Regions from separate parts of the Wujia sp. genome, predicted to be linked through region 3. Evidence: predicted binding sites of a transcription regulator. Region 3 holds the regulator's gene; each other region holds the start of a gene.
The links. Region 3 encodes NrdR, which represses ribonucleotide reductase genes. Its sites were predicted from a motif close to CACAANATNTTGTG; they were not measured.

Region 1 (4,257 bases), on a different contig from region 3:
TCTACAGATTATGATACATCTGATAAATTGTATTTTGAGCCATTGACACTCGAAGATGTACTTTCTATCTACGAGAAGGAGCAGCCGGTGGGCGTGATCGCACAGTTCGGCGGACAGACACCACTGAATCTGGCAGCAGATTTAAAGAAGAATGGTGTGCGTATCCTTGGTACATCACCGGAAGTCATCGATATGGCAGAGGATCGTGATCTCTTCCGCGCAATGATGGAGAAGCTGGATATTCCGATGCCGGAAGCCGGTATGGCAACGAATGTTGAGGAAGCACTGGCAGTTGCGGAGAAGATCGGTTATCCGGTTATGGTTCGTCCTTCTTATGTCCTTGGTGGACGTGGCATGGAGGTTGTCAGCGAGCCGGAATCTTTGAAGAAATATATGGCAGCTGCAGTCGGTGTGACACCGGACCGTCCAATCCTGATTGACCGTTTCCTGCGTCATGCAACCGAGTGTGAGGCAGATGCGATTGCAGATGGTAAGCATGCATTTGTACCGGCAGTTATGGAACATATCGAGCTTGCAGGTGTTCATTCCGGTGATTCGGCATGTATTCTTCCATCCAGAGGAATTCCGCAGAAGCTCGTGGAGACGATTAAGGATTACACAAGAAAGATCGCAGAGGAAATGGGTGTCTGCGGTTTGATGAATATGCAGTACGCAATCGAGAACGACAAGGTGTATGTACTCGAGGCGAATCCGCGTGCATCCCGTACCGTACCATTGGTATCCAAGGTATGTGGCGTATCTATGGTGAAGATTGCAACGCAGATTATGACAAGTGAGCTGACTGGCAAGCCATCTCCGCTTCCGCAGATGAAGGAAGTAAAGCCGAAATACTATGGCGTGAAGGAAGCCGTGTTCCCATTCAACATGTTCCAGGAGGTTGACCCGGTATTAGGACCTGAGATGCGTTCGACCGGCGAGGTACTTGGGCTTTCCACGAATGTCGGCGAGGCATTCTACAAGGCACAGGAAGCAACCCAGACAAGACTTCCGAAGGAAGGCACGGTGCTTTTCTCTGTCAGCCGCAAGGATAAGCCGGAAGTTGTAGATATCGCGAAGACATTTGAAAAATGCGGATTCCATATCGTGGCAACAGGTACTACTTATGAGCTTCTGATCGCAAATGGCATCAAGGCAGACCGTATCAACAAGATGCAGGAGGGCAGACCGAACATCGTGGATGCTGTGATGAACGGCAAGATCCAGCTCATCATCAACACACCGGCAACACAGGAAGAGAAGGTGTTTGATGACAGTTATGTCCGCAAGACCGCGATCCGTGCAAAGGTTCCATATATGACCACGATGGCAGCTGCACGTGCAACCGCAGAGGGTATCGAAGCAGTCTTGAAATATGGTGAGATCGGTGTTATGTCATTGCAGGAGATTCATAAGGCAATCCAATAATCGACAAAAAAATGCGGTAAAATTCAAATAAAAAATGTATACTTGTATACATGAAAAAAGGAGGGTGTAAATTTAGATTTACATCTTCCTTTTTTGATGCGTCTGTATTATAATAGCATTTGTTCACTAAATGTAGTGTACAAATCGAATTAAATACACTATATTTAGTACAATAAGAAAACATAATATACATTCTGGTTATATCCATAGTATTCACGTTATACATTGTAAATAATTTAGAAATTGCTGCGTATGGTAGGAAAAGATTATGTCTGAGAAACATCATTCGCATTGTTTGGATGCAATGGAGATAAATGATTTACAATGCATCGTGCGAGTACGGAGTATATTGTATAGAAACATAAAAGAGGGAGTTATTATGGATGCAGTACACACAAATGTAATTAAGAGAAATGGCGAGGAAGTAAATTTTGATCTGGACAAAATCGTCAATGCAATCAATGCTGCAAACAAAGAGGTAGACCGGTTGCATCAGTTGAACGATTATCAGGTGCAGGCAATCGCCGATAACATTGCAAAACAGATCGAGATCATGACACATGCGATTCACGTAGAAGATATTCAGGATATGGTGGAGACGGGAATTATGGAGATGCGTGGATACGAGGTTGCCCAGAAGTATGTGCGTTACCGGTATAAGCGGGAACTTGCCAGAAAATCAAATACGACCGATAACGGAATCCTGGCTCTGATTGATCATATGAATGAGGAAGTCAATCAGGAGAATTCAAATAAGAATCCGGTCATTAATTCAACCCAGCGTGATTATATGGCAGGCGAGGTCAGCAAAGATTTGACGAAGCGTATGTTGCTTCCGAAAGAAATTGTGGAAGCACATGAGCAGGGAATCATCCATTTTCATGATTCGGATTATTTCGCACAGCGGGAACATAACTGCGACCTCGTGAATCTGGAGGATATGCTGCAGAACGGAACCGTTATCAGCGAGACAATGATTGAGAAGCCGCATAGCTTCTTCACTGCATGTAATGTCACAACACAGATCGTGGCGCAGGTAGCAAGTAACCAGTATGGCGGACAGTCCTTTACACTTTCCCATATCGCACCGTTTGTTGATGTGAGCCGGAAGAAGATCCGCGAGCAGGTAATCGAGGAGCGGAAGATGTGTGGCGAAGCACTTGACGAGGAAGTAATCAGCAAGATTACAGAGAGCCGTCTGCGTGCGGAGGTAAAAAGCGGAATCCAGACAATCCAGTACCAGCTTATTACCCTTATGACCTGTAACGGGCAGGCGCCGTTCGTTACAATGTTCATGTATCTTGATGAAGTCCCGGAAGGGCAGACGCGGGATGATCTTGCAATGATCATCGAGGAAGTGCTGCAGCAAAGAATCCAGGGTGTCAAGAACGAGAAGGGCATTTGGATTACACCTGCATTTCCGAAGCTTATTTATGTGCTTGACAAAGATAATATCACCGAGGATTCCAAGTATTGGTATCTGACCGAACTTGCTGCGAAATGCACCGCAAAGCGTATGGTGCCGGATTATATTTCTGCAAAGGTGATGCGCGAACTGAAGAATGGCGATGTCTATCCATGCATGGGCTGCCGGTCATTCCCGACATCCGAGGACAGCCAGCGGAATCCGGATGGTACAAGAAAATATTACGGACGATTCAATCAGGGTGTTGTCACGATTAACTTGGTTGATGTTGCTTGTTCCGCAGAGGGACACATGGATCGGTTCTGGGAGATTCTCGAATCCCGTCTGGAACTGTGTCACCGGGCACTTCGATGCAGACATGAGCGTCTGCTCGGAACGGTATCCGATGTGGCACCAATCCTGTGGCAACATGGTGCACTTGCGCGACTCAAGAAGGGTGAGACCATCGATAAATTACTGTTCAATGGATATTCAACAATCTCACTTGGCTATGCAGGACTTTGCGAGATGTGCGTGCGTATGACAGGCAAGACACATACTTCCCTGGAAGGCAAGAAGCTTGCACTCGAAGTGATGCAGAAATTAAATGATAAGTGTAAAGAGTGGAAGGAAGCAGAGAACATCAGCTATTCCGTCTATGGTACGCCGATGGAATCTACAACTTACAAATTCGCCAAGTGCTTACAGAAGCGGTTTGGAATCATCAAGGGTGTTACTGATAAAAACTACATTACGAACAGCTACCATATCCATGTAACCGAACCGGTCAATGCATTCGACAAGCTGAAATTCGAATCCGAGTTCCAGAAGCTTTCCCCGGGTGGTGCGATCAGCTACGTGGAAGTACCGAACCTGCAGGATAATGTGGAGGCGGTTATCTCCGTGATGAAATTTATCTATGATAACATTTTGTATGCGGAGTTAAATACGAAGAGCGACTACTGCGAGATCTGCGGTTATGACGGCGAGATCAAGATTGTGACCGACGAGAACGGCAAGCTTATCTGGGAGTGCCCGAATTGTGGCAACCGTGACCAGAACAACCTGTTTGTTGCCCGAAGAACCTGCGGCTACATCGGAACACAGTTCTGGAATCAGGGACGGACGCAGGAGATCAAAGACCGCGTACTTCACCTGTAAAAGAATATGAATAAACAAAGGCAGGCGCAGACGATTTCTTATGTTCCTGCCTTGCTTTTTGCAAAATAGCTCTTGCCTAAGCATCGCCAAGGTGCTAGTATGTATGAGTAATTGTCGAATAACAAAACACATAAATAGGTAATTGTGAATTGTTCGATGTGTATAACATATATTTCGTTTTGTTTCATGAAGATATACGATATGTTTGAAGCTTAGAAGTTCTTGATGTTCTGTAAATAGTAGTAGCCATGTTTGAACACGATGTT
Region 2 (4,257 bases), on a different contig from region 3:
CATTCCGCTGAATTCATCTTGAAACAGAGCTTGCTGGAATACAGGTACATAATGTAAGTACCATTAAACCCCTGTTTCGGTACGAGACGATAGCACAACCGTCCTTCTTCATGCAGCTCATCAATGTCAAACTGCTTGACAACAAACGGTGGAATTTTAAACTCTGATTTCCGCTTGCCAAGTTCCACCTGCCGCTTTAAATCCTCTGCGCGCATCCTATGAAATTTTGAAGATATCGCTTTTCCCATAATACTTACATTTTACCAAACTTATCTTATATGGGCAAGTTGTTTTCCTTCTCATTTTCTCCATGCGGAAGATGGGGTGAGGCGGAAGCATTTACCTCTGTCCGATGCGGAAGATGGGGTGAGGTGGAAACAGAAAAAGGTCCAGTGGACCTTTTTCCCACCGAACCGACCGACGAGCCATTTATGGCGAGGAGACCTTGAACCCATGGGTTCAAGGTCTTTTCCGCATCAAAAAAGGGATAGGCAATTGCCTATCCCTTTTGATGCGGAAGATGGGACTTGAACCCACACGGTATTGCTACCACAGGCACCTGAAGCCTGCGCGTCTGCCAATTCCGCCACTTCCGCGTACTGCGTTTCGTATCATATCATTTCTTTTCACAAATGTCAACAGAAATTTTAATAATTTCGAAACGCTTTTTCATTTTAAATTATTCTGCATCTGTAGAAGACGCATTACTGTCTGTAGCAGCCGGTGTCTCCACTGTTGCATCTGTGGCAGTTGCCTCTACACCCTTACCGTTCTCTAACAGGTAATCAACGACCTTCTGTGCCAGTGCATAATAGACAAGATCTTCTGAACTGTAATTTTCCTCCAGTGTAGATGAATCATAACCATAATAATCCATCACTGTCTTCTTGTAATCATCGACTTCTTCCTTTGTCACAGTAATTCCGGCATCCTTCGCCACCGCACAAACGGCAATCTTCTCTTTCATGTAATCCTCTGCCAGTCCCTGTACATACTCGCGGAAATCATCCTCACTCCGGAAACCATATCTGGCAGTTACATAATCACCAAGAGAATATCCATACTGGGATGCAGCTTTCTCCTGCTGCGCGATGCTCTGATCGATCAGATCCTGCATTTCCTTCTGTGGGTACTCATTGTAAGTCGTCTTCTCTACAAGCACCTGCATAACAGCACTCTCATTTGCACTCTTATCAGACTTTTCATACTGTTCCACCAGATCTTTTCTTACAGAATCCTCATATTCAAGAACTGTTGTTGCATCTGTATAAGAAGCAACAAATGCATCATTATACTCTGGAAGCTGTGTATCTGTCATATAATTGATTGTAACCTTAAAATCTGCTTCCTTACCGTTCAGATTTTCCTTCCCATAATTTTCCGGAAAAGTTGCTTTGATATTAAACGTCTCGCCAACCTTGTGTCCCATGATACCATCCTCAAAGCCCGGAATCATGCTTCCGCTGCCAAGTGTCAGATCGTAACCGGCACCGTTCGAATTGCCACCATCGAATTCCACGCCATCAATACTTCCAACAAAATCAATGTTTACATTATCGCCCTCTTTGACTGTTCCTTCTTTGACCTGTGTCTTAGTCGCATACTGCTGTAAAAGAGAATCAATCTTTGTCTTTACATCTGCATCTGTCACAGTTGATTTTGTCTCCTCATATTCCAGTCCCTTATACTCCGGCAGGTCACAATACGCTGCATATTTGTCAATCATGCTCTCCTGGTCAACGCCATCAACCTTCTTTCCACATCCGGTCAGCATTGTCATACCAAGTGCAAGGCTCAGTACATACCCAAGTGTTCTAAACTGCTTCTTCATAATACATATCCCTTCTAAACCTAAATATAGGATTCAAAAACTTAAATCCCTAGCATTTATACCATATTTTAAGGAAAATGAAAAGGTTATTTTGATATTTCACAAAGAAATCACAGGGCGCATACTATTTTTCTATCCCGTATAAGGCACAAAAATGGCTTGAATACGCGGTTTTCCGGCATTTTAGGTGTCCAAAAAATCGCAACATCTAGTTTTTGTGTAATTTTTCGATACTATATTTAGTGTTTTTATGTTTACAAAGCACAAGAGGGATGGTATAATGTGAAACCGTATTCACGTTTTTATTTGGATACCAAAGAAATATACTGAACAGATAGTTTTAGGAGAGGGTTTATGAAAGTTATCAAACGAGATGGTCATACAGTGACCTATGACCGAAGCAAGATCATCACTGCCATCAAAAAGGCAAATGCTGAGGTTGAACCATGCGAAAAAGTAACAGATGAAAAAATTGAGGAGATTGTCGAAAGTATCGAGAGTAAGAACCGCCCACGTATGCTCGTAGAAGATATCCAGGATATTATCGAGCAGAAATTGATGGCAGACGGCAAGTTTGTTCTTGCAAAAACTTACATTATTTACCGTTATTCCCGTGAGCTTGTCCGTAAAGCTAATACAACTGATGATTCCATTTTAAGTCTGATCAAGAACCGTAACAAGGATGTTATGGAAGAAAATTCCAACAAGAATGCAACGGTTGCTTCTACCCAGCGTGATCTGATTGCGGGTGAAGTATCCAAGGATCTGACACGTCGTGTTCTGCTGCCGGAGAAGATTTCCAAGGCGCACGATGAAGGCGTTCTGCACTTCCATGATGCAGACTACTTCTTACAGCCGATCTTTAACTGCTGTCTGATTAATATCGGAGATATGCTCGATAACGGAACCGTGATGAACGGCAAGCTGATTGAAAGCCCAAAGAGCTTTCAGGTAGCCTGTACCGTTATGACGCAGATCATCTCGTCTGTTGCCAGCAGCCAGTATGGCGGTCAGTCCGTAGATATCCGTCATCTTGGCAAATATCTGCGCAAGAGCTACAACAAATATAAAAACAAATTAGTGGAAGAATTTGGAGATAAGATTGACGACACGATCTTAGAGCAGATGGCTCAGGACCGTTTACAGGACGAGCTTCGTTCCGGTGTTCAGACAATCCAATATCAGATCAATACCCTGATGACCACGAACGGACAGTCTCCATTCGTGACATTATTCCTGAATCTTGATCCAAATGACGAATATATCGAGGAAAACGCGACTATCATCGAAGAAATCCTCCGGCAGCGACTCGAAGGTATCAAGAACGAAAAGGGTGTGTATGTAACGCCTGCATTTCCGAAACTTATTTATGTCTTAGATGAGCACAACTGCTTAAAGGGTGGCAAATACGATTATATTACAAAATTAGCCGTCAAATGTTCTGCAAAGCGTCTCTATCCGGATTATATCTCTGCGAAGAAGATGCGTGAGAACTACGAAGGCAATGTCTTCTCCTGCATGGGATGCCGTTCTTTCCTCTCTCCTTGGAAGGACGAGAATGGAAATTACAAATGGGAAGGTCGTTTCAACCAGGGTGTTGTATCTCTGAATCTCCCACAGATCGGTATTCTGGCAAAGGGCAACGAAGAGAAGTTCTGGAGCATGCTGGATGAACGTCTGGATCTCTGCTATGAAGCATTGATGTGCAGACACCATGCTCTGCTCGGTGTGACATCCGATGTCAGCCCGGTACACTGGCAGTACGGTGCGATTGCACGTCTTAAAAAGGGAGAGAAGATTGATCCATTATTGAAGGATGGCTACTCTACGATTTCCCTCGGCTATATCGGTTTGTATGAGGTAACAAAGCTTATGACCGGAAAGAGTCATACGGAACCGGGCGGTGAGGAATTCGCACTCCGCGTCATGAACCGTCTTCGCAAGGCATGCGATACCTGGAAAGAAGAAACCGGTCTTGGCTTCGGTCTGTACGGCACACCTGCAGAAAGCCTCTGCTATCGTTTTGCAAGGATTGACCAGGAGCGTTTCGGAACAATCGAAGACGTCACAGATAAAGGTTATTATACAAACTCTTATCATGTAGATGTCCGGGAAAAGATTGATGCTTTCAGCAAGTTCCGCTTCGAGAGCCAGTTCCAGACAATCTCCTCCGGTGGTGCAATCTCTTATGTAGAGATTCCAAACATGCGTCACAATTTAGAAGCACTTGAAGAAATCGTCCGCTTTATTTACGACAACATCCAGTACGCAGAATTCAACACCAAATCTGATTACTGTCATGTCTGCGATTATGATGGCGAGATCATGATCAACGATGACAACGAATGGGAATGTCCACAGTGCGGTAACAAGGATCATTCAAAAATGAATGTCACACGTCGTACCTGTGGTTATCTCGGTGAAAA
Region 3 (4,257 bases):
GTAGACGAGAAGGAAATCAAAGTACGTGAGGCATTGCCGGGCAACAACTGTGGAGGCTGTGGATATCCGGGTTGTGATGGTCTTGCGGCAGCAATCGCAAAGGGCGAAGCAAAGCCGGATGCCTGTCCGGTCGGTGGTGAAGCCGTAGCAAAGAAGATTGTAGAGATTGTCGGTGGGGAGATCGACAGTGTCAGACATGTGGCACATGTGAAATGTGCCGGAACCTGTGAGAAGGCAAAGGACGCTTACGACTATGTAGGCCCTGAGGATTGTCAGATTGCAGCAAATGCACCGGGTGGCGGACCAAAGGGCTGTAGCTTCGGTTGCCTCGGTTATGGTTCGTGTAAGCGTGCCTGCCAGTTTGATGCAATTTCCATCGTAGATGGTGTGGCAGTCGTAGACAAGGACAAATGTAAGTCGTGCGGACAGTGTGTACTTGCCTGTCCGAGACATATCATTGAGATGGTACCGGAAGATGCAGGTGCCATTGTCGAGTGTAACTCGAAGGAATTCGGCAAAGATGTAAAGGCAGTCTGCAGCGCAGGCTGTATCGGCTGTGGTCTGTGCCAGAGAAACTGTCCACAGGGAGCAATTACCGTGAAAGATCACCTCGCAGTTGTCGACTACGAGAAATGTACCGGCTGTGGCACATGCAAGGAAAAATGTCCAGTAAAGATTATACGATAGAACATATGGTATTAAAATATTAAAGCGATAGAGTGTATCAAGTTGTACATAATTACAATTCTAACACAGACCGTTGAAGCACGCTGGTACTTAATGAATGGCAAACTTGTTTGCCGTGAATTTAGTACCATTGCGTGATGAACCGAGCGGGAGCGCGTCTGTGTGGAATTCGTAATTATGTACAACTTGTATACCACAGCGTGAATACAATGGGAGAGAATATGGAAAGAGATTACGTTATTATCACAGATTCATCGAATGACCTGCCTGTCGGTTATGCCGAGGAACAGGGCGTTGTGATCATCCCGATCAGCTTTGAGATCGGAGATGAGGTATTCGATGGAAGAGAAAAGACGCTGACAAATAAAGAATTCTATGATCGCATGCGTGCGGGAGAGGGAACAAAGACGGCAGCTCCCAACATCAACGATATCGAAGAGGAGTTTGAAAAGGCCTTAGCTGCAGGAAAAGACGTATTATTCACCTGTCTTTCATCCGGCATCAGCAGTACAATCAATAATGCATTTATATGCAGGGAAGAGATGCAGGAGAAATATCCGGATGCGGATATCTGTGTATTTGATTCAATCTGTGCCTGCGGTGGACATGGTATGCTGATCTATCATGCGATCGAGAACAAGAAGAAGGGCATGTCAGCAAAGGAGAATATGCAGGCACTGGAAGCATTAAAACATCACATTGTTCATAAGTTTACTGTGGATGATCTGACTTATCTGCAGCGAGGAGGACGTATCTCTAAGACGGCTGCGATGATCGGAGGTATGATTCAGTTAAAACCGGTATTGCATGTGGATATAGAGGGCAGGCTTGCTGCAGAAAGCAAGGTACGTGGACGTAAGAAAGCATTAAACCAGCTTGTGTCTGAGATGGAAAACTGTGTGGGAAGTTATGCAGATAAACAGGATATGGTATTGATCTGCCATGCAGATTGCCTGGAAGATGCAGAATATGTTCAGGCGAAGGTAGAGGAAAAATTTCATCCGGACAAGATTATAATCAGTGAGGTTGGACCAATTATTGGGGCTCATGTAGGCCCCGGAACAATGACATTGTTCTTTTTGGGTGACAAGCGGTAATCCGGTGCATATACTAACTATAAAAAGCGAAGGTATTCGATGCGCTTTTTAGAATTAAAAGAAAAAGAAGTTATAAACTGCAAGGATTGCAGACGGCTCGGCTATGTTGCCGACGTTGAGTTTGATTGTGAGACAGGGAAGATACTTGCAATCATCGTACCGGGACCGGGCAAATTATTTTCGTGCTTTGGTTCGGGAACAGAATATTACATCCGGTATTGTAACATTGTGCGTATCGGACCGGACATCGTCCTGGTTGATATCGATGCCTGCGATATACGGAAAATTCAGGGAGGAAAGGAATAAACATATGAAGTGCCCATTTTGCGGAGATGATAATACGCGTGTGATTGACTCAAGACCAGCAGATGACAATGAGGCAATCCGTAGAAGAAGACAGTGTGATGAGTGTGGAAAACGTTTTACCACGTATGAGAAGGTGGAGACGATACCTTTGATTGTCATCAAGCGTGACAAGAATCGTGAGACATATGACCGTTCCAAGATTGAGTCCGGTGTTGTACGTTCCTGTCATAAACGTCCGGTATCCGTAGATCAGATCGAAGCATGCGTCGACGAAATCGAGAACAAGATTTTCAATCTCGGCGTGCGGGAGATCGAGAGTGAGAAGATCGGTGAGATTGTGATGGATCAGATTCGAGATCTGGATCAGGTTGCGTATGTGCGTTTTGCATCCGTTTACCGTCAGTTCAAGGATGCTGATACCTTTATGAGTGAGCTGAAGAAGCTTCTGGACACAAAGTAAGGGAAACGGAAAGGCATGCTATGGACTATATCAAACTGATCGAGGGTGCAGAGGGCGAGATTGTTGAGAAGAAATCCCGTTTTATAGCCCAGGTTGCCCCAGTTGAGACAGAAGAAGAGGCGTATGCTTTTATCGAGAAGATCAAGAAGAAGCATTACGATGCAAGGCATAACTGTTTTGCATTTTCTGTGGGCGCAGAAATGCCGTTGCTTCGTTTTTCGGATGATGGAGAACCGCAGGGAACCGCAGGAAAGCCGATGCTGGAGCTGATTCAGAATTCCGGAATCCATGATATCTGTGTGGTAGTGACACGGTATTTCGGAGGTACATTACTTGGTACGGGCGGACTTGTCCGTGCATACACGCAGGCAACGAAGGAAGCCTTGGAAGCGTGCACGACGAAGTTAATGCAGCAATTACTTCCGGTTTTCATCCGGACGAATTACACGGATATGGGAAAAATACAATATATCCTGAATACGAGACAGGTTGCGATTATCAACACGGAATTTGCAGAGGATGTGGTTTTTACGGTACATATTCCGGTCGGTGATGCAAAAGCAATCTTAAAAGAGATAACCGATGCTACGAATGCAAGAGTGCAGATTGAAGAACAGGACGAGATCTTTGGATGATCCCGTCCTGTTCTTCGTTTGTATCATATTAAATTTATGTTTCAACTATCTGAAAATACGATATCATAGAATATAATTCACGAAGAAATACGCGATGGCAATTAGTAAAAACACCGGAATCCATCTGGCGAGTGCCCGGCTTTTTCTGATGAACACCGAAAGCACAAGCGATAGAAGACAGGCGAGCAGGCTGACAAGTGTTACCTGCAATAGCGTTGCAGTTCCATAGGTAATTATGTTGCACAGCATGCCGATTCCGTAGATTGGAAGGATACCAGCCAGAAGCCCTGCGCATAAAATACTATATCTGCGTCTGCCGGAAAGTGCAATGTAGATGCCACGCTCCTGATCCTGTAAGAACAGCATCAGACTGAATAATGAGGCAAACAGGATGAGCAGACAGGTACATTCGAAGATTGGAAGCTGGATACGGTAGGTATTTTCCTTATAATCATAAGCACCATCTGTGACGGACGACATACGGAAGATCGTATCGCTGTCCATGTATGTCTGCATACGGCTTTTTAAATCTTCGGATAACGCTGCATCGTCAATCGTGTCAACTAAGATCTGTGGGGAAGCAACCTTGAAGATATAATGGAAGAATGTCTCGCTGATGGCAGAGGAAAGTGTGCTTGCGCTTGTCTCGTACAAGGAAATCTTCGGTTCTCCGGAACCATCAATATAGCCGGAGAAAAATCCGTCTGGCAGGACGAAGCCGCATTCCGCATCGCCCGCCTGGACATCCTGGATCACTTCGTTGGACGTGTCAACATAATAAAACTGATAGAGCGAAGCGCTGGCATTTAATTCGTTTTTGAAATGCGTTGTATATGCACTGGTATCCTCCAGATATACGGCAACACGGATCTCTGTGGACCGGCTCTTCGCCGGAAGCAATGCGTAGATTCCGGTTAAAATGAGCAGGACGCCCAGCATGCACCAGTATAATTTTCGGTGTAAAATTCGTTTCCATGCGACAATCAGTCGATTCATAACATAACTCCCAAATGTTTAATAAAGTGCGTGGCAGAAAAGCTGCATTACATACGTTCCCGGCAGATATGGACGG

Region 1: the regulator NrdR is predicted to act here: its motif matches at 1,550-1,563, upstream of nrdD (anaerobic ribonucleoside-triphosphate reductase).
Region 2: the regulator NrdR is predicted to act here: its motif matches at 2,063-2,076, upstream of nrdD (anaerobic ribonucleoside-triphosphate reductase).

Annotation. Positions count from the first base shown of each region.
Region 1 covers NZ_DBMFCD010000004.1:65,527-69,783, reverse strand. The annotation lists gene carB (carbamoyl-phosphate synthase large subunit) at 1-1,425, shown strand, start outside; gene nrdD (anaerobic ribonucleoside-triphosphate reductase) at 1,805-3,991, shown strand.
Region 2 covers NZ_DBMFCD010000003.1:25,982-30,238, forward strand. The annotation lists gene ACZQK9_RS04190 (alpha/beta hydrolase fold domain-containing protein) at 1-248, opposite strand, end outside; tRNA gene ACZQK9_RS04195 (tRNA-Leu) at 513-596, opposite strand; gene tig (trigger factor) at 680-1,831, opposite strand; gene nrdD (anaerobic ribonucleoside-triphosphate reductase) at 2,186-4,257, shown strand, end outside.
Region 3 covers NZ_DBMFCD010000007.1:22,259-26,515, forward strand. The annotation lists gene ACZQK9_RS07925 (RnfABCDGE type electron transport complex subunit B) at 1-687, shown strand, start outside; gene ACZQK9_RS07930 (DegV family protein) at 909-1,784, shown strand; gene ACZQK9_RS07935 (YlmC/YmxH family sporulation protein) at 1,824-2,090, shown strand; gene nrdR (transcriptional regulator NrdR) at 2,095-2,550, shown strand; gene ACZQK9_RS07945 (YigZ family protein) at 2,571-3,185, shown strand; gene ACZQK9_RS07950 (ABC transporter permease) at 3,249-4,181, opposite strand; gene ACZQK9_RS07955 (ABC transporter permease) at 4,200-4,257, opposite strand, start outside.